One region of the Leptolyngbya sp. 7M genome, then DNA from elsewhere that is predicted to be linked to it. Evidence: riboswitches for the same ligand, from Rfam matches in the RefSeq annotation. Region 1 holds a riboswitch; each other region holds the start of a gene.
What was found. Region 1 has a riboswitch for cobalamin ahead of JVX88_RS15285 (sirohydrochlorin chelatase). Riboswitches for the same ligand answer to the same signal wherever they lie in the genome.
Positions count from the first base shown of each region.

Region 2: linked by a shared signal. The riboswitch ahead of JVX88_RS02465 (TonB-dependent receptor plug domain-containing protein) and the one ahead of JVX88_RS15285 (sirohydrochlorin chelatase) in region 1 are both predicted to bind cobalamin.
Region 3: linked by a shared signal. The riboswitch ahead of JVX88_RS16720 (DUF1636 family protein) and the one ahead of JVX88_RS15285 (sirohydrochlorin chelatase) in region 1 are both predicted to bind cobalamin.
Region 4: linked by a shared signal. The riboswitch ahead of JVX88_RS24850 (hypothetical protein) and the one ahead of JVX88_RS15285 (sirohydrochlorin chelatase) in region 1 are both predicted to bind cobalamin.

Region 1 covers NZ_CP070897.1:3,095,224-3,102,938, forward strand. The annotation lists gene JVX88_RS15265 (CHAT domain-containing protein) at 1-241, shown strand, start outside; gene JVX88_RS15270 (hypothetical protein) at 503-790, shown strand; gene JVX88_RS15275 (hypothetical protein) at 834-1,079, opposite strand; gene JVX88_RS15280 (ATP-binding protein) at 1,250-3,874, opposite strand; cobalamin riboswitch at 4,018-4,210, shown strand; gene JVX88_RS15285 (sirohydrochlorin chelatase) at 4,247-5,368, shown strand; gene sipA (regulatory protein SipA) at 5,543-5,770, shown strand; gene JVX88_RS15295 (M48 family metalloprotease) at 5,972-6,826, shown strand; gene JVX88_RS15300 (carotenoid oxygenase family protein) at 6,841-7,203, opposite strand; gene JVX88_RS15305 (cupin domain-containing protein) at 7,133-7,429, opposite strand; gene JVX88_RS15310 (sensor histidine kinase) at 7,534-7,715, shown strand, end outside.
Region 2 covers NZ_CP070897.1:497,874-505,588, reverse strand. The annotation lists gene JVX88_RS02480 (ABC transporter substrate-binding protein) at 1-167, shown strand, start outside; gene JVX88_RS02475 (FecCD family ABC transporter permease) at 199-1,146, shown strand; gene JVX88_RS02470 (ABC transporter ATP-binding protein) at 1,152-1,922, shown strand; cobalamin riboswitch at 1,886-2,015, shown strand; gene JVX88_RS02465 (TonB-dependent receptor plug domain-containing protein) at 2,047-2,697, shown strand; gene JVX88_RS02460 (amidohydrolase family protein) at 2,751-3,653, shown strand; gene JVX88_RS40395 (hypothetical protein) at 3,880-4,002, opposite strand; gene JVX88_RS40390 (transcriptional regulator) at 4,044-4,226, opposite strand; gene JVX88_RS02445 (hypothetical protein) at 4,479-4,754, shown strand; gene JVX88_RS02440 (hypothetical protein) at 4,784-5,050, shown strand; gene JVX88_RS02435 (hypothetical protein) at 5,047-5,631, shown strand; gene JVX88_RS02430 (hypothetical protein) at 5,724-5,897, shown strand; gene JVX88_RS02425 (DUF3455 domain-containing protein) at 5,953-6,165, shown strand; gene JVX88_RS02420 (substrate-binding domain-containing protein) at 6,214-7,296, opposite strand; gene JVX88_RS02415 (sugar ABC transporter permease) at 7,327-7,715, opposite strand, start outside.
Region 3 covers NZ_CP070897.1:3,355,469-3,363,183, forward strand. The annotation lists gene JVX88_RS16680 (fatty acid desaturase) at 1-133, opposite strand, end outside; partial or broken gene JVX88_RS16685 (BMC domain-containing protein) at 245-517, shown strand; gene JVX88_RS16690 (aldehyde dehydrogenase family protein) at 695-2,440, shown strand; gene JVX88_RS16695 (vWA domain-containing protein) at 2,444-3,088, shown strand; gene JVX88_RS16700 (tetraacyldisaccharide 4'-kinase) at 3,133-3,735, shown strand; gene JVX88_RS16705 (AI-2E family transporter) at 3,850-5,070, opposite strand; gene JVX88_RS16710 (hypothetical protein) at 5,104-5,550, opposite strand; gene JVX88_RS16715 (hypothetical protein) at 5,547-6,143, opposite strand; gene JVX88_RS16720 (DUF1636 family protein) at 6,404-6,799, opposite strand; cobalamin riboswitch at 7,298-7,447, opposite strand; gene JVX88_RS16725 (EcsC family protein) at 7,539-7,715, opposite strand, start outside.
Region 4 covers NZ_CP070897.1:4,814,832-4,822,546, forward strand. The annotation lists gene JVX88_RS24845 (phosphoenolpyruvate carboxylase) at 1-360, opposite strand, end outside; gene JVX88_RS24850 (hypothetical protein) at 724-1,179, opposite strand; cobalamin riboswitch at 1,551-1,750, opposite strand; gene JVX88_RS43285 (hypothetical protein) at 1,922-2,803, shown strand; gene JVX88_RS24865 (calcium-binding protein) at 3,158-3,889, shown strand; gene JVX88_RS24870 (S-layer homology domain-containing protein) at 3,791-4,396, opposite strand; gene JVX88_RS24875 (DUF2382 domain-containing protein) at 4,851-5,765, shown strand; gene JVX88_RS24880 (oligosaccharide flippase family protein) at 5,987-7,369, opposite strand; gene JVX88_RS24885 (sugar nucleotide-binding protein) at 7,570-7,715, shown strand, end outside.

The DNA.
Region 1 (7,715 bases):
CGCATTGGACTTGTTAATAAAACTCAAGCAAGAGATCGCGATTACAGATATCCTCAGTACGTTCGCTAAAAGGGATAATGAGGCAAAAATTACTATGCTTCAAAATGAACTACAAAAGCCAAACCCTGATCAGGGCTTTGTGAACGAGGTGGTTGATGCGCTCAAGCAAGGATTAGGTCAAGTGTCGTCGTTGGTTAGTCTGGTGACGCAAATAGTGAAGCGATTGGAAAAGCTAGCGTGAGTTTACTGTAGATTGACATAATCACAGCACAATCAGAGGATAGCATGAATCCAGGCAATCCGGCTAATCAACAGAACGACCAGCAGAACGAGCAGCGACAGTCTGTTGACGATGTTCGAGTGCAAGGAGATGATAACATTTTCAATGTTATTCAGGGACAGTTTGTTACCCTCAATCAAACTAGAATTATTCAAATTGCGGCTGAGCAGATTAAAACACAGCCGTTGATTATTACGTCACCCTATAAAGGATTAAAAAAGTTTGAGCCTGAAGATAAGGATCGATTCTTTGGTCGCGATGGGACACCTGAGCCGCGATCTGCTGACATTGGGCAATCTGGCTAAAGATACAGCACTGTCTCAGGTGACGCAAGCACTCTACCTGATTCTGCCTGACTTGGCCCGACTCGACTGGAAAAATCAGGCGGTCTACGGCATAGAGCTGATGCCTTCACCCCTAGAGCTAGCTGGCCACGCGGCATATGGAATGATTTACACTGCACTGTTGCTAGCTATTGCGACGTTTATCTTCTCGCGGCGGCAGTTTTAAAGCAATTTCGCTCATTCCCCTAGCGGAGGGGTATCTATTGTCCTTAATTTTCTAAACGTTCCAAGATGCGGCGATTTTCGCTTTGCAAGCCTCTAACTTCAGATTGTATTTCGGCAATGGTGGCTTGCATTTGAGCAAATGCTTCCAGAACCTGCATCTGCACATTTGCCATTCGATCGACCGCCTGCATTGTGATGCCAAGCTGCTGCGTATTGTCGTTAGTTCGTTCAACCAGTTGTTCCAAGATTCGCTCGATCCGGTCTAATCGGTCAGGTAGTGAAGTGGTCATCTTTTCTTTCTACTATTTTTTCTCTCTGCTATTTTCTCTCTGCTATCCGCTCTGCTGCATGGCACCAAACTGCATATCATCATTCTGTTGAAGTAATATACAGATTGTCAAGGCATGCGCCATTTTAGATAACAATGGTTAATATCTAGATGAGAATGCATCTGAGAAAGTCAAGAAGATAGCTGCAACGCCGGGCTGTCCTGCGACGAAGCAGGTATCGTGGTCAATGGAATTACAATTACGAACTCCGTTCCTTTGCCAAGTTCAGAATTAACCTCGATGCGTCCGTTGTGCTGTTCCACGATTGCATAGCAGATCGACATTCCCAGCCCAGTTCCTTTACCTACCGGCTTTGTGGTGAAAAAGGGATCATACAACCGTTGTTGCACCTCTTTTGACATTCCCGTGCCGTTATCCGCAATGCAAACCATGACTTCCTTGCCGTGCATACCATTCACAAGCTTGGTCTGAACCCGAATTGTTGGCGTTGGAGAGTTCTCCACAGCATCGATTGCATTGCTGAGAATATTCATGAACACTTGATTGAGCTGACTCGCATAGCAGGTAACTTCGGGCAAGTCTCCATATTCTTTAACAAGAACAATCTCTGGGCGATCAACTTTGGCTTTCAAGTGATGCTGCAAAATCAGCAGCGTGCTTTCAATTCCCTCATGGATATTCACAGGTTTCATCTCGGCTTCATCCAAGCGCGAGAAGTTTCGTAAGGAGAGGACAATCTTTCGAATCCGATCAGACCCTACCTTCATTGAGTGGATTAACTTCTGGGTATCCTCCTGTAAGAAGCTCAACCCCGTGGTTTCAAGTTTGGCTTGAATCGCAGCTACTGGCTGGGGATAGTGAGTTTGGTAGAGGGCAATCAGCTCGAATAGGTCCTGAAAATAGGTCTCAGCATGGTTAACATTGCCGTAAATAAAGTTGACGGGGTTATTAATTTCATGCGCAATACCCGCCACCATCTTGCCCAGCGATGACATTTTTTCAGCTTGAATTAACTGAATTTGGGTCGATTGCAATTTCTCCAATGTTTCCGTCAGATGTTGGTTCTTGTTGTGTAACTCCTGGGTCCGCTGTTCAACTTTCTGTTCCAGTGTGTTGTAGAGTAAAGCGTTTTGCAACGAGATCGCGGCCTGTGCCATCAGCAGTTGCAGTACCTCTACCTGATCGCTCGTAAAGGCTCCCGGAGTCAAATTATTTTCCAGATACAGAATGCCAATCAACCGGCCCTGGTTATGAATCGGTGTACACAAAGCGCTCTTGGGTTGGTGGGCCAGGACATAGGGATCGGCGGAGAAAGGGGCTTCGATGCGAACATCATCGATAATCAGCGTTTCGGCGGTGCGAGCCACATAATTCAGCATCGATTCTGGCACCACTTGACTGGATTCCACTGCCATAGCCGATCGTAACGTTGGTGCAACCTGATCCCCCGACTGAGCGGCAACCACCCACTGCTCGTCTTGGCGCAACATCAGCACGCTCTTCTGTGCTCCAGCATTTTCAATCACCACCCCCATCAACTTAGATAACAGTTGATCGAGTTGAATTTCGCTGGAAAGGGCTTGAGATGCCTTAATCACGGTAGTCCAATCTAATGCTTTAGAACCACCCAGGCTGTTGTAGGCAGAACTAGAGCCGGTAGAGCTGAGGGTAACTCGTCTAAGCGGCATTCGTTCAGGCTGCGGTGCCGTGATCAGCAGGGTGGGATAGTCTTGCTCCAGTCGGACTACTTTTGTCTTGGCGCCCCAGCGAACATAGGCGTAGTAAGCATCGGTCAAATAGACCTGAGCGATCTTGGCTTTGCCCCATTCCAGGTAGAATTTGCCCGCAAGTTCATTGGCTAGCGCTTCTTCCTGGTAATAGGCATGAGTGGCTGCACCCGCAATCGCCTGATCATAATGCTCTATTGCCAGCGTTGGTTGTCCCAAAACGCGATATTGTTCTGCGGCAATCAGATGGACTTTGTGCAGAAAATTCATCGGTGCGGCGTTTGCCCATTGCTGCATCTTTGCCTGGTTACTCTGCACTTTTTCTAAAATTGCGGACTGCTCCAGTGCGGTTGCATCAGGATAACTCGCCAATCTAGCCAGTGAATCGTAGAAATAAAATGCCGGAATGAAATACAAGCCCGTCACACCGTCAATATATTGCTCGGCTATTGTTGCATAGTGAACGGCCTGCTGAATTTCCCCAAACAAGTAGCTGATAATCAGTTTATTGAAATAAACCTGATAGATCGCGTACCGATCATCCGCCTGTTGATGCAACAGCAACGAGGATGTTTCATCATACGCCTCTCCGACCAAATGAGCCGGATTCTCTGGCGATTCCAGCAAGTTTAATACAGCCTGTCGATAAATTTCGTGATAGGTCAGTGTGTTAATTTGCTTGATTTGAGTCAATGCCGCACTGTAGGTCGCGAATTGTCCTGCGAGCTGATTCAGTTCTTGCCCGCAAAAGTAGGCATACTCGTTGTGGTGCAGAATGCAATAGGCGGCATACTCAATATCCCCCACTGCCAGACCATTGTGATACGCCTCCAAAAGCGGCCCAAGCGAACCGGATAGGAGTTGCTGCCAGTGCGTGATCATCCCATAGACAATCGTAAAGGTTTTCGGCTTCAGGGTTGTGGCATCGAGTTGCTCCAACAACTGAATCGCTAACTGGCCAAAGCGATAGGCGGTTTGCGTATCCCCTTGGGTAGCGAGTAACAGCCCATAGTTTGCGTAGGCGAAGGCAGACCAGGCTGAATTGCCATCACCGGTGATTGCTCGCATCCTTTCGGATGGTGCTCCGTCCACTCCGCCTCAGTTTCAAGCTTTTCCTCAGCCGTCCGTTCGGCCAACCTTACCACCGTCGAGCCGCTCCAAAACCAATATCCGCTGGTAAGTATCCCCTCCCCAGGTATGTTTAGCTACAGGCGATGAGATAAGATAGCGGAGCAAACGTGAACAGTAGCTTGAGCGGGAAAGTTTGGTGTAATGCCAACGCTGTGCCGCAACTGTGAGAAAAGTTTTAGGTTCTAAGTTTTAAGTTCTAAGTTTAGTCATTCAAAACTTAAAACTCAAAACTTTTTTAAGCCAGAACACCGTCTTGCTGCTTTTTCACTCTATTTCCTGCGTCGCACAGGGAAGGAGTCCGCTCTCTCCATGACTTTTACCAATAGTAATCATTTGATTCAGGTCTCCCCAGCTGACACCTTGCCGTTCATGCCAGCATCGAGTCAATCGGTGATCCTGCCACCACTGCCGCTCCAGCGTCCTGTCCTGTTGATTGGGCACGGGAGTCGGGATCTAGAAGGACGTCAAGGTCTGCTCGATTTTGCCACCGCCTATCAAGCGCTCGATTCGTCCCGTCCGGTAATTCCCTGCTTCTTGGAGCTAACCGAACCCACGATTCAGCAGGGAGTTGACCAATGCGTTGAGCTGGGCTACACCGATTTATCGGCACTGCCAATTCTGCTGTTCGCGGCTCGCCATAACAAGTTTGATGTTACGAACGAACTAGATCGCGCCCGCCTGCGCCATCCACAAGTGAAATTTCACTATGGTCGCCACTTTGGCATCACTCCTGCCTTATTAGACCTGTGGCGCACGCGGCTGGAGGAATTAGACCGCCCAGAGTGGAACCCTAGAGGCATCGGCCGGCAAGATACGGTGCTGCTGTTTGTGGGGCGTGGTTCCAGCGATCCGGATGCCAATGGCGATGTGTTCAAAATGGCGCGTATGCTCTGGGAAGGCAGCGGCTACCACACTGTGGAAACCTGTTTTATAGGGATTACCCACCCCCGATTGGAGGAAGGTTTCCGTCGCGCTCGGCTATACGAACCAAAGCGAATTATTGTCCTGCCCTACTTCCTGTTTACAGGAGCGCTCGTCAAGAAAATCTTCATGATTACAGCAGAGCAGCAGGAGTTATACCCAGACATCTCAATGGTTTACCTACCGGAAATGGGGCTGCATCCCCAGCTATTTCAGGTATTGCGGGAACGCGAAATCGAAACCCAGCTTGGGCAGGTGCAGATGAACTGCGAAATGTGCAAGTTCCGTCTAGCTGCCGTTGGTCAGGGTGGCCATCACCATCATGACCACGCGCACGACCATGCGCATCACCACGACCACTCCGATAGCCCGCACTCCCACAGCCACGGCCCTTCTCATGGTGATCACCATGCCCACAGTCATGACCACGCGCACAGTCATGACCATCCAGCCAGCGACCCCTACGCTGAGCCAGAGCAATATCATCAACGCATCTGGCAAGTACCGTAAGAAACCGTAAGAAAAGTTTTGAGTTTTGAGTTGGCATGTGGCGTACTTCGCTCTGTCTGCCACCGAGACATTTGTGAGCATTTTTGTAAGCGTTGTAGGATCTGAATGTAGGTGCTAACCAGTTTGGTTCACTGACCTCCTCATTGACCTAACTCAAAACTCAAACCTTTCACTATGACTGATGCTAAAGAATTTAATGTGGGCGATCGGGTGCGAGTGATTGCGCTGCCTGCCTATGTCAAAACGGCTGAACCGATGCCGATGCTGCGTCCACCCAACGTGATTCAATTGGGCGAAGAGGGAGTGGTGCTAGATCGGCGTCCGGGTGGGTTTTGGGGCGTGCGGTTTGCCAAAGGCGCGTTTCTGATGGACAGTCAGTACATTGAAGCTGTTAGCAACTAGACCAAGCCCAGAACAAGATCAAGCCCAGAAAAAGATCAAGCCCAGAAAAAGACCAATTCAGCCACAGCAGGTAAGCAAATCCGTACTACCAGGATCGTGCGTTTCACTGTTGTATTCAGGCCATAGCCGATACAATTCAGATAACTATCAATTTGCCGCATCTGGATAGTTTAATACGGTATTCACTGGGGTTATCGGTATATGAATCAAGCTAAAACCGTTGCGCTATTAGGGTTACTGAGTGGGCTGCTGATTGCACTGGGCTACTGGATCGGGGGATCCAGCGGTGCGCTGATTGGGTTGATCATCGCAGCAGTGACCAATTTCGTCTCCTGGTACTCTTCAGACAAAATTGCTTTGGCGGCCTATCGTGCTCAGCCACTGAGTCAGGCACAAGCGCCCGAACTGTATGCAATGGTGGAGCGCCTATCCCAACGGGCTGGTCTACCGATGCCGCGTCTATATGTGGTGCCATCCATGGGAGCCAACGCCTTCGCTACCGGACGCAATCCGCAAAATGCTGCCGTGGCCGTGACGCAGGGCATTGTCAACCTACTGCCAGCCGATGAACTCGAAGCCGTGATTGCCCATGAACTGAGCCACATCAAAAATCGCGATACCCTAACCCAGGCCGTAGCTGCGACCGTGGCTGGAGCGATTTCCTATCTGGCCCAGGTGATGCAGTTCGGCATGATGTTTGGCGGAGGACGAAATCGGGAGGGCGGCAATCCGTTTGGCATGTTGTTTGCGATCATCCTGGCTCCGTTGGCGGCTTCCGTAATTCAAATGGCGATTTCACGGACGCGGGAGTTTGAGGCCGATGCGGGAGCAGCCCGTTTGACTGGAAATCCCCGCGCTTTAGCCAGAGCCTTACAGCGGCTAGAAGCGGGTGCTCGTCAAATGCCGATGCAGGCAAATCCAGCTTTTGAACCGCTGTTGATCATCAATCCGTTTTCCGGTCAGTTTTTGGCCAACCTATTTGCTACCCATCCGTCTACAGAAGCTCGGATTCAAAATCTACTGCGGGTAGAACAGGAATTGGGAATCAGCGCTTAATCGACTCGTCAAGCCTATCGATGCAGGTAGGACCAAGACGACGCAATCGGATCAAAATACTGACCGTGAAAATCGAACGGCAGGTGATAAGGCAACTGGACCCGCGCCATTTCATCCCAAGAGTGAGCATTCAAGATTAACAGGAACGAGTTCTGAGTTTGGCTGTCTAGTCCAACTGATAAAATCACTCCTTCATCCTCGGTTGCCGCATCGGGGACTGCTACAAACACGGGTTCACCAGGATAACAGTCAGATTGATGCCAGATCTGAGCGTTTCGGTTCTGGACATCAACCTTGACGAGTTGATCAATAAAGTAACCTGATTGCGAACACCCAACGCCTGTGATACGTATCAGGCGGCATAAAATCTCTGTCACCCGGCCCTAACTCAAATGTTCCGCTTCCCGCAACCGTAAGCTCAAGGCGTCCGGAGATAACCCAATGCGACTGGAATGTTTCGTGTTTGTGAGGTCCGTAAAAGGTACCGGGATGGTCTGCCCATTGAAATACGGAATAACCTTCCATTATCATTCGGAGGCGAAGCATCGCGGCATTAGGGGCAGCAACCTCCGTCCATCTTTCGATCCGATATTCTGATGACATAGCAGCGACCTTGTTGTATTGGGCCGATGTGTTATCGGTAAACCCATTGACACAAATTCCGGGCTCTAAGATAATCTCTTAACTCAAAACCTCCGGCCCATTCTATGACATCCTTTGAGATTGTGAAAACGCTTCGCATCACCGCCCTGTCGCTCGCAATGTTTTGCGGACAGATCGCGGCTAACGATATCCTCGATATCGCGTCGCCGGCTTTTAAGATCTTTACCGATGAGAGCGGGCTCCCATCTAATTCAGTAATGACCATAGATCGCGACGCCGTCGGAAG
Region 2 (7,715 bases), 2.6 Mb from region 1:
TAGTTCTGTCGGACAGCGACGATAACCGCGAGCCGAATACTGTTTTCAGCAATTCAAAGGCCGTAAAGAATGGAAGAATAATTCGCGTCAACGCAGACATCCTGTCACGGCCGGGCCCGCGTTTGGCCGATGCGCTCGAACAGATCGCCGGGTTTTTGAATAAGTAGAAATTTACGAAAAGCTTCGGGCAGCCAGCTTTTGAAGAAAAAAGAAACATTTTGGTTTGGTTTGATCGCGGCGTTGGTGGTGACGTTGGTTTCAGCCATTCTGCTTGGAAGCGAGCGTGTCTCGGTATTTGAAATGACGGAGCAGGGGCGAGCGATCTTATTCGATATTCGGCTGCCCCGCGTATTGCTGGGGGCGTGTGTCGGAGCAAGTTTGGCGATTGCGGGAGCCTCACTGCAGGCTTTGCTAAGGAATCCGTTGGCCGAGCCCTATCTCCTTGGCGTTTCGAACGGAGCGGCATTGGGGACATTGCTGGCATTTGTTTTTCTGGATGGGCTTGCTTGGGCTCGTCCGTTACTCGCCTTTGCCGGTGCGATAATTGCGACCTTTGCCGTCTATCAGATGGCAAAAAGCCGCGCGGGAATGAACGTGGAGCGCTTGGTCTTGTCTGGCGTGATCGTTACAACTTTTCTCTCGTCGATCATCGTTTTGCTGACAAGTTTGCTTGATGCGGCTCGCCTGCGAGGTTACACATTCTGGCTGCTCGGTGATCTGTCGCAGGCGACCTACGATGGATTCTATATGACGCTTGCGGCGGCTACCGTTGGAACGGTTGTACTTTCAACTCAGGCTCGTGCTCTTAACCTAATGATGATCGGCGAACGCGACGCATTTGATTTTGGGGTGGAGGTTGGCCGAGTTCGCATCACCATATTCACGGTGGCAAGCGTCTTGGTCGGGACCGCAGTCGCAGCGAGCGGCTCGGTCGGATATGTCGGATTGATAGTTCCTCATCTCGTGCGGCTTGCGGTCGGCAGCGATAATCGGCTGGTCGTTCCGATGTCTGCGATTTCTGGAGCGATATTCGTGGTTTTGGCGGATACCGTTGCGCGGACGGCGATCGCTCCTAGAGAATTGCCCGTCGGTGCAATAACTGCGTTGATAGGAGCACCGTTGTTCATTTATTTACTGCGCCGTTAATACGTATGCTTTCAGTCAAGGACATCACAATACGATACGGCCCGTGCGATGTGCTGAGCAATATTTCTTTTGATATGCGCGAAGGTGAAATGATCGCGCTGCTTGGGCCGAACGGTGCGGGAAAAACCACGCTGATCAAAGCCCTAAACGGAATACTTCCTGTGGCCGAGGGCGATATCTTGCTTGACGAAAAGCCGCTTGGAACATATTCGCGGCGCGAGATAGCAAAGCGGATCGCGGTGGTTGCGCAGGAGAACGAGACCAAGTTTCCGGTAACGGTCCTCGAGTTCGTTTTGTCTGGCAGGTTCGCGAGCGGCTCGGCATTCGGTTGGGAATCGGAAGACGATATTGAATCGGCAAAGAGAGCCCTATCCGAATGCGATCTTGCGGATTTCGGTTCGCGGCTGATGAATGAACTTTCAGGCGGTGAGCGGCAGCGTGTGGTTTTGGCGCGTGCTATAGCGACCGATGCAAAGATACTGTTGCTCGATGAACCGACGGCTAATCTCGACCTGCGGCATCAGGCAATGATGTTTCGGCTAGTTCGCGAAAGGTGTGATTCCGAAGACTATTCAGCAGTCGTCATCACACATGACTTGAATCTGGCTGCGGAATTCGCCAATAAGCTACTGCTGTTGAAACAAGGGACTATCTATGTCGCCGGAGCGGCAACGGATGTATTGACAGGACCGAACATTAGGGAAGTTTTTGGTGTAAACACATTGCTGGATATAAATCCGGCAAGCGGGAACGTTCGGGTAACGAACGTATTTTGATCGGCATTCGACACAAAGGAAGACCGGTGCAAATCCGGCGCTGCCCACGCAACCGTTAAAGTCGGGAACTTTGCTCGTTTGTCTTGGCACGGAACCATTCTGCGTGTGGGCAGAAGAGGACAATATGAAGATCACTTTTACATTCATCTTTGCGCTGCTTCTTGCTAGCGGCGTTTCAGCACAGGCCGACCCGGCCCCAACACCTTCACCAACTCCGGAGACCATTAGGGAAACTGTTACAGTTTCGGCGGATCTGCCGCAGCCGATCGACGAGGTCTCAAAGACCGTTAATACGATTAGCGGACAGCAGCTGCGTGAGCGGGCAGACATTACACTTGTTGATTCGCTGCGCCTGATGCCAGGTTTTCGCGTGCAGCAATTGGGCGGATTTGGCCGGACCGCTTCAGTAAAGACACGCGGGCTGCGCAATCAGGACACCGCGATCTTGATCGACGGCGTGCGGCTTCGCGATTCGGCCGCGATCACAGGAGACGCATCACCATTCCTGAGCGATATCACCCTGACCAGCGTTTCACGCGTCGAGGTGTTAAGAGGTTCGGGGTCGTCGATTTATGGAACAAATTCTATCGGGGGCACAGTTAATTTTGTTACGCCCGATCCGCGAACAGGTTGGCACGGACAGATCGCCGGTGCGATTGGCGGGCTCGGGCTTGGCCGTTTTCGCGGAGAGACAACCTATGGAACAAATGTGCGACCGTTGACATTGCCGAGATCGCACCAAACAATGCCAATGCGAAAGCTTTTCTTGCAGTAAATCCTCACTCCTCGCACATAAACGTAACACGTGTAAATGGCATAACTACTGTTATGTCTGCGCCGCGCGGTGGTGTTATCGCTGGTCAAGGAACGATCATCAACCTTAATGGTTCAACACAAGGTGAGATGGCTATTGTTCGCGAAGCAGCTTTGGTCATTAATTTCCCACGAGTCGCACAAGGCGGCGGATTTGGTGGCGGTTTCGGCGGATTTGGCGGGCCGCAGGTCGATCTAAATGAGGCGATACGCCGCCGTGATACTGCTGTCGAAACACTTAAAAAGCAGTTTGCTGATGCATTGAACTACGGACGGGCAATGGACGCCTATGCAAAGGACAAATCCATTCCGATGCCGAAAACCGATCTTGCACTAGAGGCAATGGTTCCTTACGTCCGCGGTGAGAAGCCGATAGTATTTACGGCCGAACGTGAACGTGATATCCGTGCGGTCCTGAGATTTATCGCGGATATGAAGGTTAAGGGCATTCTTGTCGGTGGTCAGGAAGCCTTCAAGGTCGCAAACGAGCTTAAGTCGGCTAATGTGCCGGTCATTTTTACGCATATTTACAGCCTCCCGGTCCGCGATGATGATGAATACGACTATCTTTTTGCGGGGCCGGCAAAGCTGCACTCGGCCGGCGTTCAATTTGCTATTTCGACAGGCGATATCGGCGCGGAAGCAAGAGACCTTCCCTATCACGCCGGTCTTGCGGGTGCTTACGGCCTCCCGCGTGAAGAGGCGCTAAAATCAGTAACCATCTATCCTGCCCAAATACTTGGGATCGCTGATAAAGTGGGTTCGATCGAGGTCGGGAAGATGGCAAATATCGTCGTTACGGACGGTGATATTCTCGATCCCCGCACGAATATCAAACATATGTTCATCAATGGCCGCATGATCCCACTCACAAGCCGACATACTGAACTGTTTGAAAGTTTCAAAGATCGGAAATAGAGAGCTTATTAACTGCTGATCTAATAAGGCCGCCTATCGATCGCTCCATTGGCGGCCTTTTTCATTTCCGTATCAACCTATCTGATCCCGCTTAACAAGATCGCATCGTGTCTCCAAGATCCCAACACTATCGATATACTGTTTCCGCTAGGTGAAACGGATATACCGGAGACCTCGTTCACTTCATCATCGCTGAGATCTAATAGAACCCTCAGTTGAGGTTCATCTAAACATTGATATAATTTTTAGTATCTACTTCTTCGATCACCCGTTTGACGTCTGCGATGAAGCGATAGCCACGCCTGGGCAGCGTCTCAATGTACGTTGGGGCTTGCGCACTGTCATTCAAGACTTTTCTCAACTGTCTGACGTTAAAGAGATATTGCCATCCTATACAAAGCTATTCGGCCAAACAGTGCGAAGAAGATATTCTTTCTCAAGGATCTTTCCGGGCTTTTCAAGGAATGCCAACAATAACTCATACATCTTCGGTGTGAGCTGGATGTGCCTCTTGCCGTGCCATAAAACCTTCTCTTCTGGGCAGAGAAGAAATTCGCCGAACCTATATAACATATTCTCCTACAATCACTTACGCTTCTCTAACAAATTTCTAATCAATCTATAACCGCATTCTAACCGCAACTCCGCGCAAGTTCCACGAATTTAACGTCTTCTGACTTGGCCGGACGACTTGTCAATTCTTTTGCCATAGCTCCTCAGGCCGGCCGTGGCAATTCTTCCGATCCGAACTTAAGGTCGGTGAAGGAATGCGAAGTTCAATATTGAAGGACGTAAATTGTCGCTGAAATGGGAGAGAAGTTTCATATGCCGAAGATAGATAAAATTGGGGTCCTCGCGATCGACGGGACCATTGAACCAGCGAAGTATGAAGGCAGGGTAATAAAAAATACGAGGGGAAGGGTTATGACGATAACGCTGCCCGAAAGTTTCGCGAAGCTGCGGGCTTTTGATAATAGCGACATGGATCACATTTACGGTGTGATCAAACTTGAACCGGATTGGCACCGTGGCTGGTCTAACTTCCACAGAATTATTGGAGTTAAAAGATCATTTTGGAAACCTGGAGCTTGCCAGGTCTAGAGAGCGAGGAAACCAAGGAGTAACGAAAAATGCAAAAATTAATACTTATAACTCTAATTTCAATGGTCCATTTCACCGTCAGCCAGACGGTATTTGGCCAAATCAAGATGAACGTCCCGAACTTGCCCAAGATCGGAAAGCCGACGAGTGATCAAGGACGAGGACTGTCTGATACCACACCAAAGGATAAAGGCACAGAGAACAATTCAACCCGATGCGGCCAACCGCAACACCGAAGTTCATTCGAAGCTCAGTTTATGTTCAGGCAAAAACCCATGATCAATATTGGAAAATGAAGGGCCAAAGAAATTATTCAAGCTGGGCACCTTTGACCAAATTCAAGAGTTTTTACAATGAAGAAAAGCCACTCAATTATTCTGTGGCGTACTTTAATCCGAACGGGACGCCTTGGTATAGCGAGAAGCTTGAGGCAAAAGGTCGTAATGCAGATAGGACGGTTGTATATGAAAGTCCGAGTCCGTGGGGAGAGACGCTTGATACAAAATCTACCGACGCAACTGGCGTGTTTTCATTCAAAATAACTAACGACGATACGAAAGAGCTTCTGTATGAGGGCAAGTTCAAGGTCGGGAAATTCAGTACTGCGAATGGCGGTCAGGATAAGAACAATTTTGAGTTCTTTCTGGGCCATGATTGGCTAATGTCTTATGGAATGATCGGTTTTCACCATTCGCTGGACGAGGTTGGCGGAATGCCGCCGTTAATGAGCGTTTGGATAAAAGGTACCCAAATGAGTCTGATCTTGAAGGACGTGTTTTCTTCAAAGGCCAACAGATCGCTTCGACAAAGGACGGCGGCGGAGCTTCCGATTATGATGAACGGGCAACCGATAAGGCCGCATCTTTTGAGCCATTGAACAGATAAAAGCGTTGGCAGTTCCAATGGAAGACCCTTCTTTTTGACAACAACGGGACATTCAATCGAGGTAACTTTCCCAATGCCTTCTACGTGGACAAGAATCCGGGAGTCTATACGGTCAAGATATATCATCTTGGACAGCAGATCCGTGAACTTGAATTCACTGTCGGCGTCGATGGACGTTTTGTAAAACCTGCCTATTCTGACCAGGTCTTCATTCTTTATCACACGATCCTGGTTCCGGTTAAGGTCTCCTCACCGTAAGAAAAATGGAATGTAGCAGCGTGGAAAACGGAGTTGTTCTACTGGAACCCCATAAATGACTTCACGAATTAAATGGTTTGGCACTGCGGAAGCTGAAGGACCGGGGATCTTTGCTAACGTTAGCCACATTCAAAGGTTTTATACGGAAGGAGGTCTTGCACCGACCGAACCGGGAAATGTGATAGGCGAAGAACGCGGAATTCCGTACACCGCTGAATACTATTTTTATCGAATGCGAAACACCCCCGGTCGGCCGCCGATCAGATAGCTTACAAATACGGTAGGATGATGATCTGGAAAACGTGGGTTTTAATCATCATTTTTGCGGCGGTCGGTCGGCTTCGGGGACGTTCTTGTAAACGTCCTCATATTTAGCGTAGCCGTCCTTGATAACGGTTGTCATAAGATTATCCTTGTCAACCACCTGTACTTCTAGCAGTATTGCAGGCACCTGTTTCCCGATCGCGTCGTTCGTGAACATTTCGGTACCAGTTAATTGCTCCTTCTTTGCAAGTTTTATGGCCGCCTCAACAGCTCCATTTGCCAGTGGAATTATGGGTTTATACACGGTCATCGTCTGTTTTCCTTCGGCGATGCTTTGTAAAGCAGAGAGCTGTGCATCCTGTCCGGTAACCAAAACCTTTCCTGCAAGCCCCTTATTGCTCAGAGCAGCGATAGCACCGCTCGCGGTTCCGTCATTTGAAGCGATGATCGCTTGTATATTGTTACTGTTTTGGGTGAGGGCATTTTGAACTATCTTCAGCGCTTCTTCGGCTTTCCAGTCGGTGGCGTGCTGGTCACCTACGATCTTGATATCGCCGCGATCTATCGCTGGCTGAAGCACGGCAAGCTGTGCCTTTTTCATTATGTGCGAATTATTATCCTTGTTATCGCCATAGACCATCAGATAATTTCCTTTCGGAACCTTTGCAAGCGCATACTCAGCCATTTTTTGCCCTATAACCGGGACTTGATGCGAAATGTAAAGATCAATCTTGTCCGAATTTATCAGGCGATCATAGCTGATCACTGGTACGCCTTTCGCTTTTGCCTTATCAACCATGAGAGCAGCCTGAGTCGCGTCATGCGGAGCAATAACAAGCACATTTACGCCCTGTGTAAGCATCACGTCAACGTCGTTTGCCTGCTTTTCCGCGCTCTTGTTGGCTACCGTAACGACACACTCGACATTCATCTTTTTGCAATGAGCCTCAAACGCTTCCTTGTCACGGACCCAACGTTCCTCTTCGAGTGTTGCCATCGCAAAACCTATCTTGACTTTACCGTCGGCAGGCACTGAAGTGTTGTGGGAATTCACACCACTGGGTTCAGGCGCGCTCACGCAGCCAGCTATCAAAATTGCGACGATAAATACAACAAGCGATCTTGTTTTGATCATTCTAAATTGCTCCAAACTAGGGGATTTTTATCAAGCCTTCTTTCCGAGCATATCAAGCCCGACGGCAGTTACCAAGATCACGCCTTTAATAATGTCCTGAAGATAGTTCTCGAGGTTTATCGAACTCATCCCGTTATCAAGGCTAGCCATTATCAACGCACCCAGACACGCTCCGAAAACCGTTCCGCGCCCTCCCATCAGGCTTGCTCCGCCTATAACACACGCTGCAATGGCGTCGAGTTCCTTTAATGTGCCTGCATCGACGGTGGCACTGCCAAGTCGAGCTGTGCTAACGATCGCCGCTAGCCCGACAAATGCCCCAAGCAAGGCAAAGACCTTGAGCGCGGTCAACCGGTTATTTATGCCCGAAAGCCTAGCCGCCTCGGAATTTCCGCCGATCGCATACAAGTACCGGCCAA
Region 3 (7,715 bases), 260 kb from region 1:
GGCGTGCTGAGCGAGGATATGCGTGATGGTTATTGTGCCATCCTTCGCCAAACGTAAGCGCCGCGATCAGCGGATTGTTTCGCGAATCGTCGCGCGTCTCGAATCGTCGCGTGCCCCAAAGATGGGTCAACAATTAGGACTCGAAGACAACGTTGCTTGATTCTTACATTCTGTGCGTGATACGTTTAGGCACAGTTGGTTTGTTCAGTTACTTTTAATAATTAGGTCAAAGTGAGGTTTTGAAATGAGTTTAGAAGCACTCGGTATGGTTGAGACCAAAGGTTTCGTCGGCGCGGTCGAAGCCGCCGATGCGATGGTCAAGGCGGCCAATGTTCAACTTGTTGGTAAGGAATACATTGGTGCAGGTTATGTAACTATTTTTGTTCGTGGTGATGTTGGAGCGGTCAAAGCTGCCACTGATGCCGGTGCAGCTGCGGCTAGGAGAGTAGGGGAATTGATAAGTGTCCATGTGATACCTCGCCCTCACAATGAGGTCGAGCGTGTGATTCCTAAAGGTGGTCGGGTAGGTCTGAGCCCTGATGAAAAGGCCTTGAGGAGTGGTACCGATCGTCAGCTTGCTTCAGGTGAAGCTGGTTCCGCGATCTCCGCGAACGATCGGACCAAGAGCCGGTCCAAGTAGAGTTTTTTCACCGTAAAATTCCGCTGATCAACGTTAGATTTCCTAAGATAGACAATGGAGGATACGGAACTAGCAGCGCAACAGGAAGCTCGTGACGCGGTCGAGGCCTCTAACCGTGCTTACCTTACACTCGCGACGTTCGCACAAGATAAGATCGACTCGATATGCAGCGCAATGTCCACGGCTGCGCTTGCTAATGCCGTACGGCTCGGACGACTCGCCAATGAAGAAACGGGTTTTGGAAAAGCCGAAGATAAAGCTGAAAAGAATCGATTTGCCGCAGAAGATGTTTGGTCGTATTTTCGCGGACTTAGAACGGTCGGGGTAATCAAGGAAACGCCGGGTATCATCGAGATAGCGAGTCCGAGGGGCGTTGTTGCAGCGATAGTTCCGTCCACCAACCCTACTTCAACTGCGATCTTTAAGATCCTCATCGCGATCAAATCGCGTAACAGTATAGTTCTTTCACCTCACCCTTCGGCCACGCGATGTATCGCTGAAACTACTCGAATAATGAAGGATGCGGGGGTCGCAGCCGGACTACCTGTTGATGCGATCTATTGCCTTCAGAACCCCACGATTCAGGGAACTGAAGAGCTTATGCGTCATAAAAAGACAGCTGTCATCCTTGCGACAGGCGGGATCGGACTCGTTCGCGCCGCATATTCTTCTGGTAAGCCCGCATTTGGTGTTGGACCTGGTAACGTTCCAGTTTACGTTGAGAAAAGTGCTGACATTGATAAGGCTGCTGCAGATATCCTTACCGGAACTTGTTTTGATAACGGTACCATTTGTGCTTCTGAGCAGTCGGTTGTTGTCGAGTCGTCGATCGAGGACGAACTTCGTGAAGCCTTCAGGAGCAGAGGCGGCCACTTTCTTTCTTCAGATGAAGCAAAGGCTGTCGCGAGGGTGCTTGTTACAGAAAATCGAACATTGAACCCCGGAATTGTTGGAAAGTCTGCTGAATATATTGCAAACCTGGCAGGGATCAAGGTTCCGTCAGGGACTCGATGCTTGATCGCTGATTGTTATGGGGTCGGCCGTGATCACCCTTGGTCGATAGAAAAGCTTTCGCCTACTCTGGCCTTTTTTGTGGTTGACTCAATGGAGTCCGCAGCCGCCCGATGTAATGAGATACTTCACTTTGGTGGTATGGGTCATACCGCTGGGATGCACACGCGTGATCGTGCCGCTGCGATCAGATATGGTGAAATGATGCCTGCATCACGGGTCATAATCAATTCGCCGACAACTCACGGTGCGATCGGATTTTCAACCGATTTGCCCCCGTCGATGACGCTTGGATGCGGTTCATGGGGAGGAAATGTTACGTCCGACAATATATCACCGATACATTTATTGGACGTGAAACGTGTTGCATTTGAGACAAAACCGATAATTAAAACAACCCCTGCTGCAATTGCTCCGGAACAACAGGTTGTCCCAACTTTTGAAAGGCCGCGAGCTCTACCTGCGGCAAAGCGAGTCGCAATAGCCGCTATTGTTGATGAATTTCTGAAACGAAAGGCCGAGGAGCAACCTGATAAGGGTGCCCGAAGCCTTACCGAGAAAGAGTCCATGCCCGCGACCGAGTCTCCGGTAAAGACGGTTATTCACGAGCTACGACCGCAATCGCTAACAGAGAATGGTGAGCTGCGCGTGCCAGTTGCATTTGTCAGTGAATCAGACGTGCGAGACGCTCTCGATGAAGGAAAAAAGATCTACATAAACTCAAAGACCATTATTACTCCATCTGCAAAGGATCTAGGAGAAGAGAAGGAGGTGTTTTCTCGAGTCTAAAGCATGAAGAAACAATTTCCTTTATTTTTGCTCCTATTTTTTGCATTTACTTGCCATGCTGTCATAGCGCAATCAAATGATTCGATCAATAAGATATCTGATGAGCGGAGTTTCTCGGGTGGATTGGTTGTGGACACATCGGGAACAATGCGATTAAAGATGGATTTGGTGATCTCGATGTTAAGATCGTTCGTCGAGCTAAATGGAACCGATGACCAGGTTTTCCTTGTAACCTTTACCGATTCGGATAATATTAATATTCGCCAGGAGATGACCACGAACAAGGAGGAGCTGGAGGATGAGATCGAGAACATTTTTATTCAACCTGGCCGAACAGCGATAATTGATGCACTATGGGCCGCCGCCGATTACCTTGTCGACAGTAGTAAGAATGTACAAGGGAGGTACCTCATTCTGATCTCTGATGGAGACGAACGTGCCAGTCGAGTAAAGCTCCCGGATCTGGTTGCTAAGCTAAAGAATGAGAACATCGCGGTCTATATAATGGGAATCGCCGAACAAAAAGTTGAGACGAAGCTGCTCGATAAGATCGCGAAGGAATCTGGCGGCCGGCTTTTTGTCCCGCAAACGCGACCTGAAGTCTTAGAGACTGCTCAGCGGATCAGGCAGGAGATCAGGAGCAGATAACATAGAGCGAATGAACGAAGTGGAGGCCATCGAACGAACATGCGATGTTTGCGGTGTGGAAGTTCGCGACGGATCTCAACCCATACGGCGACGGCAGAATCTTCCCGGCGGGCAGTTTGCGCGAATCTTTAAGAGGTCTCTCGCGGGCCAATGCGATCGTACTGACGCGAATGAACCTTGTTTCCCGAGAGAAGGTTGACGCGATCAAGACAGGCCTTCGAAACATGAACAGCGATGCACCGATATTTGAACTGGAAACGCATCTGCATAAGATCACGAAACTCGAAGACTTTTTGGCGGACCGCCTCACGCCAGATAACGATGAAGATCGCCAAGCAGTTACGTCGGCTTTTGTCTTCTGCGGCCTAGGTAACCCGGAGAGTTTTTTGACTATGCTTAAGGAAGAGGGATTTAATGTCGTTGGCCATCGAAACTATGGCGACCATAAAGCCTACCGGCAATCGGACGCCATTGATCTTGGATCAAACGCTCAAGACTCCGGAGCGCGTTTTCTTTTGACCACTGCAAAGGACGCGGTGAAACTTGAAAAGATAAGATTTGATCTTCCCGTCTTCGTTGTCGAAACCACCCCGAAGATCAATGAAATGGATGCGTTTGTCAGGATAATTACTCCTTCTTATTCTTAGAGGGAGGCTCCTTTTTGTCGCCCCAATAAAAAGCACGAACGACCAACACGTAAACCAGAAGACAGATCAGCAAGAGTAAAACGAAAAAAATTACAAGCCAGGCAAGCGGGGACATCAGTAATTTTCCTCCGCAGTCGTCGAAGTCGTGTCCTGGCCTATTCCGTCAAAAAGCGTTCGCGTTCCGCGATGTTCAAGCACGTGCCGATAGATAACCGTAAAAAGTGCAACTAAAGGTATTGCGACGAATACGCCGGGAATACCGGCTACCTGTTCACCAGCCAAGACTGAAAGGATTATGAGCAGCGGATGCAGATGCAGTCCACCTCGGACAATTCGCGGATAAGTAACATAGTCGTGAAATATCCTGAGCGCGATAAGAAATATCGCTACATACAAGGCCCTCCACGGATCCTGTCCGAAAGCAGCTGTTGTTGTCGCAATAATGCCTATTGAAAGTGGGCCGAGCAGTGGGACAAATTCAAAAATGCCTGCTAATATGCCCAAAAGCAGGGCATATCTTAATCCAAGAAAGTAGAATCCGATCGTGCAAATAGTTCCGATCAGGACGCACGAGATCAGTTGCGCGCGTGTGTAGGCCGCAAGCGTTGAATTTATGTCCTGCATCACTGCATCCGCACGAACGCGCAAACGTCCGGCGGGGAAAAATCTTAATACCGCAAGCCTGATGGAGTTTATGTCCTTTAGCAAAAAAAACGTTAGAAACGGGACGACGACCAGAAACGGCATATACGTAACAGCATTTATAACCGCATTGCCGAATGCGGCTGTAACTTGCTGGCCGATCATAGCTGCCTGATCACTTATCCGTGATTGGAACTCTTCTGGGATACGAAGACGGTCGAATCGCCGATTCAGATCGTTCAGTGTCTGCCTTGCTGAAATCGCAAAGGCAGGCAGGCTCTCACCAAGCTCTTTCCCCTGCTGCACAACACGCGGTGCAATGTAAGAGATACCGGTGCCTAACAACCCGAAAACTAAAATGAATGCCAATACGATGGCCAGCGAACGCGGCATAACGCGTTCAAGTCCGCGCGATTTGAACGGCAGCCGGATAAGCTTTACCAATGGATCGATCAGATAGGCAAGAAAGATGGCGATAACCAAAAGGAAGAAAAGGTAGGTTAACGATGTGATGATCACCTCAAGCCGATTGGCGATGAAAAGAAGGATAAGCGTTACGACAACTATTCTGACAACAGCCCCGACCGAGGGCCATGAACTATCGATCAAAGGCCGTTTCGGACGCAACGTACCTTCTGGCACCGCTATCGTCGGCTCTTCTGAACTAATAGGTGATCCTTCCTTTTCGTCCATCTGTCTGCCCTCTATGCAATTACCTGGCAAATGCTACCGAACCCGATCCTCGTTCTTAAGATCTATTCCCGATGTTTGCTGTCCAACCGAAACATCCTGAACATCAAAACGCTGGCGGACCGCAGACAGGATCTCTGACGTTAGTACGAAGTTCGTACCAATGATCAACGCTTTGCCCTCGTCAGAGATCTCACGACGGTTAACCTCGCTTGGGATGTTGGCGGCAAGATACCGCTTATCATCGGCGTCGAATGGGCCGTCGTCTTTTCGACGGATCACGTAGATAGCCTCAAAGCCTGCGGTCCGCATTGATCCGAGATCAGTTTCAAAACTGGTTCTGGCCGGTTCTACTTTCTGTTCGAATACATTTGCGGGCGGATTTTCCTCGCCGGATCGGATTATGCGCTGATTCGGTCCGCACCCTGTAGAGCTAAAGGCTGCGATAAACGCAATTCCTAAGATAATATGCCTAAAGATCATTTAGGATCCTGGTTCTCGTCGTTAACGTCGGGATCTTCCACTGGGATATTAGCATTTGAGCGACGTTCCTCTTCATCAAGGATTCGTTTTTCTTCCTCGGTCTCCGGTTCGTCATCGACTGCCGGAGGCTGCCCTTTAATGGCTCTGATCCTCAAGATCCTTGCCTCATCGTCTTCGTAAACGATGTCCGCCCAGCCGGTATCAAGCAGTTTTGCGATCATCGTTTCATTCTCACGAGCATCCGCAAAAACATAGTTCGCACCGAAGCGATCACGGATCGCCGGCCCGGCCTCATCCATCTTCCCCTCGGTTATCTCCGTCAGCAACTTATACAGATCGGGATCTTTTGAGTAAAGATAATTCGGATCAAGCCCGTAAACATAGCTGTGCTTCTGGTTATAAAAGAACAGCTTCGGGAAATCGTCCCAATTCGCATTGAAGATACGTTCACCGGCCGGCATGTTTTCTTCTCCGCGGTCGTTAATTCCGGTCGCCCAGGCCATTGCCCGCTCGTAGCGGTCGTTTGCCTCATTTGCCGCGATCGTTCCCATCAGGCCGCCATGGTCGATGCCGAATCGCTGCAAACCGACCATACCGATCAGAAAATAGATGAAGAGAAAGCCACCGATAATCCAAACGGCCGCTTGTTATTGGCTTTTACGGGCACAGCGACCACCTAAGCGACGACCTACTAGTGAGGTTGCTAGTGTACCACTGCCGCTTGCTAGGGAATGTGGCTAGGGAAACGATCAGTCATTCAACCCAATGAGGTAAAGATAGTGCTAGTGCAGGCATCCTGCTCGTTTCCGGTGCGATGTTTGTAGGTAATAGAGCAACTTTTAGCTTGTTTAGGTCAACCGGGCGGTACCGGCGGTAATACTGCTACTAGTCCGCGTTTCATGGCGGCGGGCCGCTCTCCATAGGGAACATTGCCGGTTGGATGGTGAGTATATTGGCGACCAAACTGCATCAGCTCTGGAATTGATTGCTGAGGCGACAGGTCACTAAAGATGAAGGTCAGTTTCTCAGCTGCCGCAAATGCCACCACACAGGAGCGACTACAGACGCCCATACAGCGCACTGGTTGAATCTGAATGCGCTCATGCCAATCACAATCGTTTACTGCTGCCGTGATCTGGTTGAATAGCTGTTCACCCCCACTCAGTCCAGCACCATGCGATTCAGGCTGTGGCTGATTGGTTTTAGAAAATCGGCAAAGAGTGCAAACAAACAAAGTATGGTGAGTCATAGTTGATGATATTGAACAAACAAAACTGATAACTAGGTGTAATTTCTAATTGATTTTGGATTAATTTTGAGTTGATTTTCATTGCTGCATCAACTTGAACAATCCGAGTGGCTGGCTAGAGCTAATAACAGATCATCAAGCGGCGGATATCAAGCAAATTGTTAGCAATTTTTCGTTAGCGGCAGGCAGAATGCTTGTGCACACACGCAAGTGTATGCTGCTTGATTAGCTTGCATCGTCTAGGATTATAGATTCGTGAACTATGCTGAATAACTCATTTACCCATCGCGCTTTACTAATCGCAGCCAAATTTGTCAGCCCAAAAGCCGCCAGCAAGTAATCGCTCAATAGAGCACTGGCTCTATTACTCGTGGATTGGCGCAAAAAAAATCGGAAACGAGATGGTGCAGCGATGCCCTGGCCGTAAGACAGGCCAGATTTGAATTTTGTTACTAGCAAGTAAGGCAGAAGTCAAAATCATCTATACCTCGCAGATGAGAGACGGTGAATCAAATCGGCGGGCATTCTGACTGGGAAAGTTACTTGCACCTTCCTTCACAGCTGCGGGACAGTACCGGACTTGCACCAGATTTTCCCCCTTACGTCTGATGGCTGTTCCCCACCAGAGCCGATCTCAATGCAGTACCACCATACCACCAATGCGGGATAACGGGCATCTGAATTCACCAGGCTTTACGATTGCAATATACGATTGCAATAAATTTATTCGCTTTGCCTATCAAACCGGAGTATCAGAGTGACTGACTACATCCTCTGGTTTGGATTGAGCTGACTTGGCAAGGGCTGCTTGCTTCGCTTCATAAAACCGATAGGCAATTTGTCCCAAGGAGTAGATCAACACAGCGTTACTGGCAATCCCAATGCCCGCTCCAACCAGCGGAATCGCTTCAACCAA
Region 4 (7,715 bases), 1.7 Mb from region 1:
CTGGTCGCGCAAATCTTCGGTTTCCCACGAGGATGAAAGTCCTAGCGCTCGCAGACTTTCTTCAGCGGCATCCAGTTGACGCAAGATTTTAGCGACTCGGCGCTGTTTATCGCGAATTGTGTGACTCCACCAGAAGCCTTTACGAGAGTCATGATGATCGGTGGGCTGATCGGAGTACAGGTGATGATGACGATGCAAACCAATCCACCAGATTGGTCCCTTTTGCAAGGATAGGGTGCCACAGAAAACAAGAATGTACTCTAACCATTTCGGAACTTTGAAGCTACGGTGAGCCACGAGGCGATGCCATCCGAGAGTAACGCCTAGTGCTCCTGTGATCCAATAGAGTAACAATGCCACAGCCACTCCTGTCCAGCTAAAAAATTGAGGAAAGAATGCCAGCAATGACGTTAAATGAAGTACAGTGTGAACGATAATATTACTCCAATTATATTTTGGTTTTGCGGGAACTGCAGCAGTCATGGTTTAACCTCAATTCATACGACGTTTGTAACAAACCGCAACCCCGATCGACGAAGCCAATCACTTGAGTTGAAAGCGGTATAGGAATGTTCTCTAACTTCCTTCACTGCACCCTGCATTACCATCTGATCACTTTTGATCAAATTCATCCACTGAAACTAAGCGACTTGCCGCTGGGGAACTAGCACTACAACAGACCATTCAACCATCGACTCAGCCGGGCTAACGCTCAGTTGGTTCTTACGCTATTCGCCTCGGAGGCATTAAACCAGGTTGAAACTCTGGCCAGCGACGCAACACTTGTTCGCAGCAGTCTACAGGAGAAATCTTCAGATTTTGCAGCAGACTGCAATCTACTTCATCATTGCCATTGACCAGAGCCACAATTGCTCGCATGGGATCATAGGTTTCGATTGTCTCCAGCAGAGCATCAACCACGTCTTCCTCCAGATCCAGTCTGCGTAAGTAGTTTGCAGCTCGGCACCGAGGAATAAAAGCCGGTCTAAACGCTACCAGATCAAGGCTCCAGTCAATAGCTGGATGAAGAGCGTCTATGATCTCACAGACCACCATACCCCGTCCAGCATTCAAGTATTCATTCCAAGCTATGTATCCAATGATTAAAATATTTTGTCGAATAAACGAACCTTGCCAGTGACTGACATACCCAGGCCAGACACCATTGCTGTATTGCATGCTTGCTCTCCCATGCCAGATTTTCTGCGTTCACTCTATCTCTAAAGAACGAGAATTCCTGTTTCTCGTATCGTTCTTTGCACATAACATACGTCGCACGTCGCACGTTCTTTCGCGAGTTTCTCCGTACGCTCAAGCCCTAATTCTAGTCACGTGTCCAGCAGATGCCTCAATTTCTATACCATGCTCTAATTACAATTCTATGCTGCTTATCAACAGAGACTGGAAGCTGATGCAGATCTAAATCAGAGCGTTTACAACTAATTAATTCTAGGAGAGCCAAGTTCACCATCATCCGTACCTCGCAGATGAAAAACAACAGGAAACGAACCACTTGACGTATTGAATCAATGCATTAGATCAATACACCGAAGTGCGTTGGCGCTATTGGCGAGCATCCTGACTTACGATTTCAAATCGAGAATAGATTTTGGATCGCGCTGATGCAGCTAATCAAAAATCATCCATCTCGCATCGCTTACAGTTGCGGGACAGTGTCGGATTTGCACCGAGCTTTCCCCCTTACGTCTGATGGCTGCTCCCCACCAGAACCAATAGGCTATTTGCAGATTAACACACCCAATGCTTAACAGCCCACTATCTTAGATTAATGAGACTGAATGGCATATCAGCCAGCTTTGGGAACTAACTTTGAAACCAAGCTGCCAGCGCTAGGGCTAACCCATCAGCCGCATCATCGGGACGGGGAATTTTTATCAAGATTCAACTCTCGGGCTACGGCTTGCTGCACCTCCTGCTTGCCAGCATTGCCATACCCGGTCAGGGCCTGTTTCACCTATTCACAGGCGCTTTTGCAGCTAATCGTCCCAACGGCGACATCCTCACCCTGACTCACGATCTGACTAGCGATACTGTGTTTCTCCGACGCACCAACTTGGGCCCGGTTACGCTGAAGGTTGATACCGTCGAACGGTTTGAAATTAACGGTGTTGAAGGCAATGATACCCTCACGGTGGGTAGTTTAATCGGCTCTGGGGTTTCTTCGATTCGCTTCTCTGGTGGATCTGGCAACGACTTCCTGGATGCGCGGGATAACGGTAGGGCCACGATGAATATCTTTGGTGATTTTGGCAACGATAATCTACTAGCAGGCAATCAGAGCGATACGATGGAGGGCGGCGCAGGCAGCGACAATCTGTTCGGCAACAATGGCAATGACGTTTTGCTAGGTGTGAATTCGGGCGACTTTGTCAATCCGGGGCGTGGTGAGATCGATACTCTGATCGGTGGTGCAGCAAGAGATCGATTCGTCTTAGGCGATCGGGCTGGTGGTCGGGCGCGAGTTTTTTATGACGATGGCAATAATGACTTTGACGGCGGCAACGACATCAGGACAGGCATGGATGGCGTCAGCGATTTCGCCCACATTGTAGATTTCGTTTCCGGTCTGGATATAATTCAACTGGTTGGAGCACCAAATGAGTATGTAATTCGGGATCTTGATCCTCGCGGTCCACTCAGTCGAGGTACAGTTGCTCAAGATGTGGGAATTTTCAGGCCGCGTCCGAATCTGTTTGCACCCGATGAGCTGATTGCGATTGTGCAGGATGTTGGCAGTGGTACGCTCAATCTCAATAATAGAAACCAGTTCGTCTTTGTTTAGATGCATTATAAAAATGTAATCTGAACGTCTCCTAAACAACTTTAGTTTGTGTCTCCTTGATGTCCTCTGATCTTGCCAGAATTTATCTGCGGGATCAGAGTTTTCTTTTTGAGATTGGAACGTACCCAAGAGTGGTATATCTTTCTACTTTAAAGTATATTTGTAATTTTCTAACTTTCGCTTACTGGCAACTTCAACTTTAAATCCTAGATTAGATTCATGGTTGAACAAAAGCTTGATTCGAAGTAAAGACAAAAGATTCATTCAATTGACTATTTTCGAATAAGAATAAAGTAATTTTTCAATCAAACGCAAACAAAATCACTGATTTATTTTAAAAAGGACGAACGAACGATGGCTCTCATTAATGGATCGGACTTAAACGACAATATTACTGGTGATCGTTCAGGAGTTGCTGAAAGAGATATCATCAACGGGTTGACAGGCGATGATACCTTAAGTGGTTTAGGTGGGAACGATTCCCTCAACGGGGGTGACGGGATTGATATCTTAATCGGCGGCGAGGGTGATGACTTTTTGGCTGGTAATCGCGGAGACGACCGCATGTTTGCTGGCGATGGCAACGACCGCATGTTCTGGATCGATGGTGATGGCAGTGATGTGATGCTCGGTGGCGCAGGAAGTGATACGGTCGAGTTCGTAGGCTCTGCTAAAGCAGGTGACACCTTAACCCTAGAGCAAGGTGCTGGAAATGACAGTGTACGCCTCAGCCGCACCAATCTGGTTCCGATCACACTGAACATTTTTGAGGTCGAAACCATTAATATTGCTGGTGTCGAAGGCAGAGACACTCTGTTTATTGGCAGACTTGGCGAAACCTCACTGTCTAAAATCAACTTCTCTGGCGGAGCAGGCGATGACTTACTGAGTGTTAGCAATAACCCTATGCCTCAGATAGATGCTAGAGGTGATTCAGGCAACGACAACCTGTTTGGTGGCAACCAGAACGACATCCTGAACGGGGGGTCAGGCAATGATGCTTTGTTTGGCGGCGGTGGCAATGACAGTAGTGGCTTGGGGCGTGTTGGCTGGGGCTTGAGTGGCCTCGGCCCTACTGGGAACTGAAGCTGCTAAATTCAAATTGCTCGCTAAAGTGGAAATAGCTTCGACTCTGGAAATAGAATCATCAGGCCGAAACGTACCGTCCGGATAACCCTGCATAAACCCCATTTCGGCAGCTTCTTCAATGGCTGGGGCTGCCCAGTAATCGGTTGGTACATCCTCGTAGACACTACCGCTTTCCAGTTGTCGTTCTGACTCTTGATTAAAGGACTGTCGAACCATTGCTGCAAACTCATCTCGTGCTACCGGATTTTCTGGTCGGAAGGTGCCATCTAGATAACCGGCAATAATATCCTGTGCGGCCAAAGTTTCGATAAAGGGCTGCGCCCAATGGTTTTGAATATCTGGAAAGGGAGCTGTCTGATTTTGACTAGGGGCAGCTTGATCCGGAGCAGCAAGAACGCGGTCGCAGAGAGGTAGAATTGTAGCGGCTCCAGCTACCGATCCAGCGATTAAACCTGGAATTAATAGAGCTTTACTGGTCAATGCACGATCAAAAAGCCTAAACACTGTACTTCTCCAATTCTTTACGCCATGCCTATATATTTACTTCCACCTCAGTTTAATGACTACATGCTTTTGCTTTCTCTATCTAATGGAGGAGAAGTATAACCATTCAGTGTATTGAGCAATTAATTTAATGCATTAAAATGTATTGTTCTATACGAGGACTTCTATTAATAAACTTGTATCACCTAGTGAAGGTTTGAGTGAAGGTTTGATTGTCAAAGCTTGATTGTCAAAGTTCTCTTGACAAAGATTTAATTGCTGATTTGTTCAATAGCCTGAGCTAATCTGATTTACCCCAATACATCCTCATGTTTAATTTTCTACAGATGATTGCCATAGCTGCACGCTTGATTGGATTTGCTCCGTTTCTGACATTTCATCCGATAGTAAGATGTTCTAGCTTAGCCGCTCCTTACTATGGGAAACAATGATGAATTGCAAGGAATAATGAGATATGCCTCTAGTAAAGCTAGCCGATTTTTATCCTGAGCACCGCGACGCTGACACGGATGGTCGGTCGGACATAAAAGGTTTTGATGTTTACACACAAGCTGACGAAAAGGTCGGTTCAATTGACGATATTCTGGTTGATGATCAGACTGGGCGAATTCGCTATCTGGTAGTAGATACAGGCTTTTGGATCTTCGGCAAGAAGGTGCTGCTACCCATCGGTTTGGCAAACATTAGCTACAGCGATCGCCGCATTAATGTCAAGGGTTTGACGAAGCAGCAAGTCCAAGATCTGCCGAATTTCGATGAATTGGATAAGGTTGATTACGACTATGAGGAACAGGTCAGAGGTACCTATCGTCCGAACGTGATGAACACGGCAACTGCGCCAAGCACGACAGCCTACGACCGCAATACCTACAGCTATGACCGCGATCCAGGTCTCTATCATTTGAATGAGCAGAATCACCAGTCGCTCAAACTCTATGAGGAACGCCTGGTTGCCAACAAGCAGCGCCAGAAGACTGGGGAGATCTCTGCCGGCAAACATGTCGAAACCGAAACAGCTCGTGTCGCGGTCCCAATTGAAAAAGAGCGCGTCGTGATTGAGCGGACTACTCCAACATCTGGCGCGGTGTCTAATGCAGCCGATGCCTTCCAGGAGGGGGAAGTTGCTCGGATGGAAGTCTACGAGGAAACTCCTGAGGTGCGGAAAGAGGCATTTGTGCGTGAGGAAGTTCGGGTCAAGAAAGTGGTGGAGCAGGATATGGTTGAAGCTGATGAAACGGTACGCCGAGAGGAACTCGATTTGGACACAGAAGGCCGCTCAGCTGTAGATCGTTGCCACAACGCGAATACCGCCAGCAATTCCTGCATCTGGAAGAACAAAAGTAATTCTCATGCTAAACCATCGCGCTAGTCAACCGGAGTCAGAAACTGAAAACCATGCTTCAAACTATGCTTCTCAAATACAGCTTTGCCAGTAGGATTTGTTAATAGAACACGTGTAGTGCAGATCAGAGTTGATCTTGATTCAAGCAGTACCCGTAACAATAAGCAACATTGAGCTGAAGATCATGTTTTATTGTAGACGGGTTAGCAGTTATGTCCAGTGATCCAAATCCAGCAGCTTAGAATTGTTTAGAACATGGTGTCGATAGGCAGGCCAAAACCCAGAGCCTGACGGATACTCAGCAAGATTGCTAAGACAGCAAACAAAATTCCGCTAGCTAAAATGTCTTGCTTGATATTGCCTAATCCTTCACGCCACAGTCCCCAGTTGATCACCAGATGGTAGAAAAGGTCATTGAGCGCCACTCCTACAACCGCTCCCGGCATTCCGAACAGGGTGTATCCCACATAAATCCCAACGGATGTACAAACAAATCGGGTGAAATTGGCTCCAGCTGTGTATTGAGGTCTACCAATGGCGAATAGGAGCGCTTCATTGGTATTACACATTAAACGGGGCCACAATCCTAGAACTAGAATTGGCAACATCCAAGCAGCTTGACTGTAGCGGCTATCATACAGCGTTTTGATGATGCCATCGCCTAGGCAGACCATTAGAGCCACAACCAGCGCCATCAAGATTAGAATATACTTGCGTTTGCGCCCTACTTTGGTCCGTACCTCAGACCGAGGCTGATCGATGATTTTGGAGAACGCAGGCATCATTACCTTGCCGTTGAGAGCACTGGTCACTGCACGAGGTAGTTCAGCAAAGGTGAGGGCAATTCCATAAACCCCCAGCAGCGTTAGCCCAGCCGTTTCACCCAGATCCTGGATCAGGACTTTACCCAAAATTAACCGATCGGCTTGCTCACCCAAAAAGGTAATGGCGGTGGTTAAAAAGATCCAGGCTCCAAAGGAGATCAGTTCACGGGCCGCAGATTTATCCCAGGCAAAGCGATTCGGTTTCCCCTTGCTGAGGCGGAAGCTCATCCATACTTGATAGATGCTAGATGCAATCCCCCCAGCCACCAGTGCCCAAACTGAACGGTGGAAAAAGGCCCAGGTAATCATGACAACAATGCCGACGATTTGTCCTGAGAGTTCAAATAGCGCAACTTCTTTAATGGAGAGATGGCGGTTTAAGCTGAAGATGGCCGTGAAGGTGAAACCAGTAATCACCGTATTTAGCCCTACCACGGGCAGCAGCCACAGGAAGCGTGGATCCTTATAGACGAAAGCAACTAAGTGAGCCAGGAAAAAACAGCCAACCCAGATTAAAACACCGCGAATCACCTGGATCGTCCAGGCTGTGTTCAGAAATTCCCGCTCATCACCTCGCTTATTTTGAATAATGCTGACACCAATACCCACATCCGAGAACATGTGCAAGCCGGTGATGAAGGCATAGACTAGCGCCATCAGGCCAAACAGATCCGGTGCCAACAGACGAGTCAGGATCAGGTTACTGATAAAACGGACAATATTGCCAGCACCAAAGCCAACAATTGTCCAGAGTGCACCACGAATAGCCAGCTGTTTGACAGAAGAGTTTTCAGTAGATGAGGCCATGACTCCCAGACAGAAACAACAAAGCAATGAGCAGGAACTCAAACAACGATGAGGTCACCTGAACGAGAAATGCATCCATACAGAAGCATCCCCACGATCTAACAGCAGATATGCCATCCTCACTCCAATCATGACTCTTTACAGGAGGAGCCTGAGCAGACAGTGAACTAATTGGCGCTGCTCCCACGGCTAGTAGTTTCATCCAACCCTGGATCAAAACGCTGCGAGCCGGACAATCACTTAATTTATTCACCGACGAAATTCGCAATCCAGTCAGCGGTATGGATGCAGCTCAGGGAATTTTTCTAGCCTTGGCTAACGGCAAGAGAATTATTCATCTGGGGGG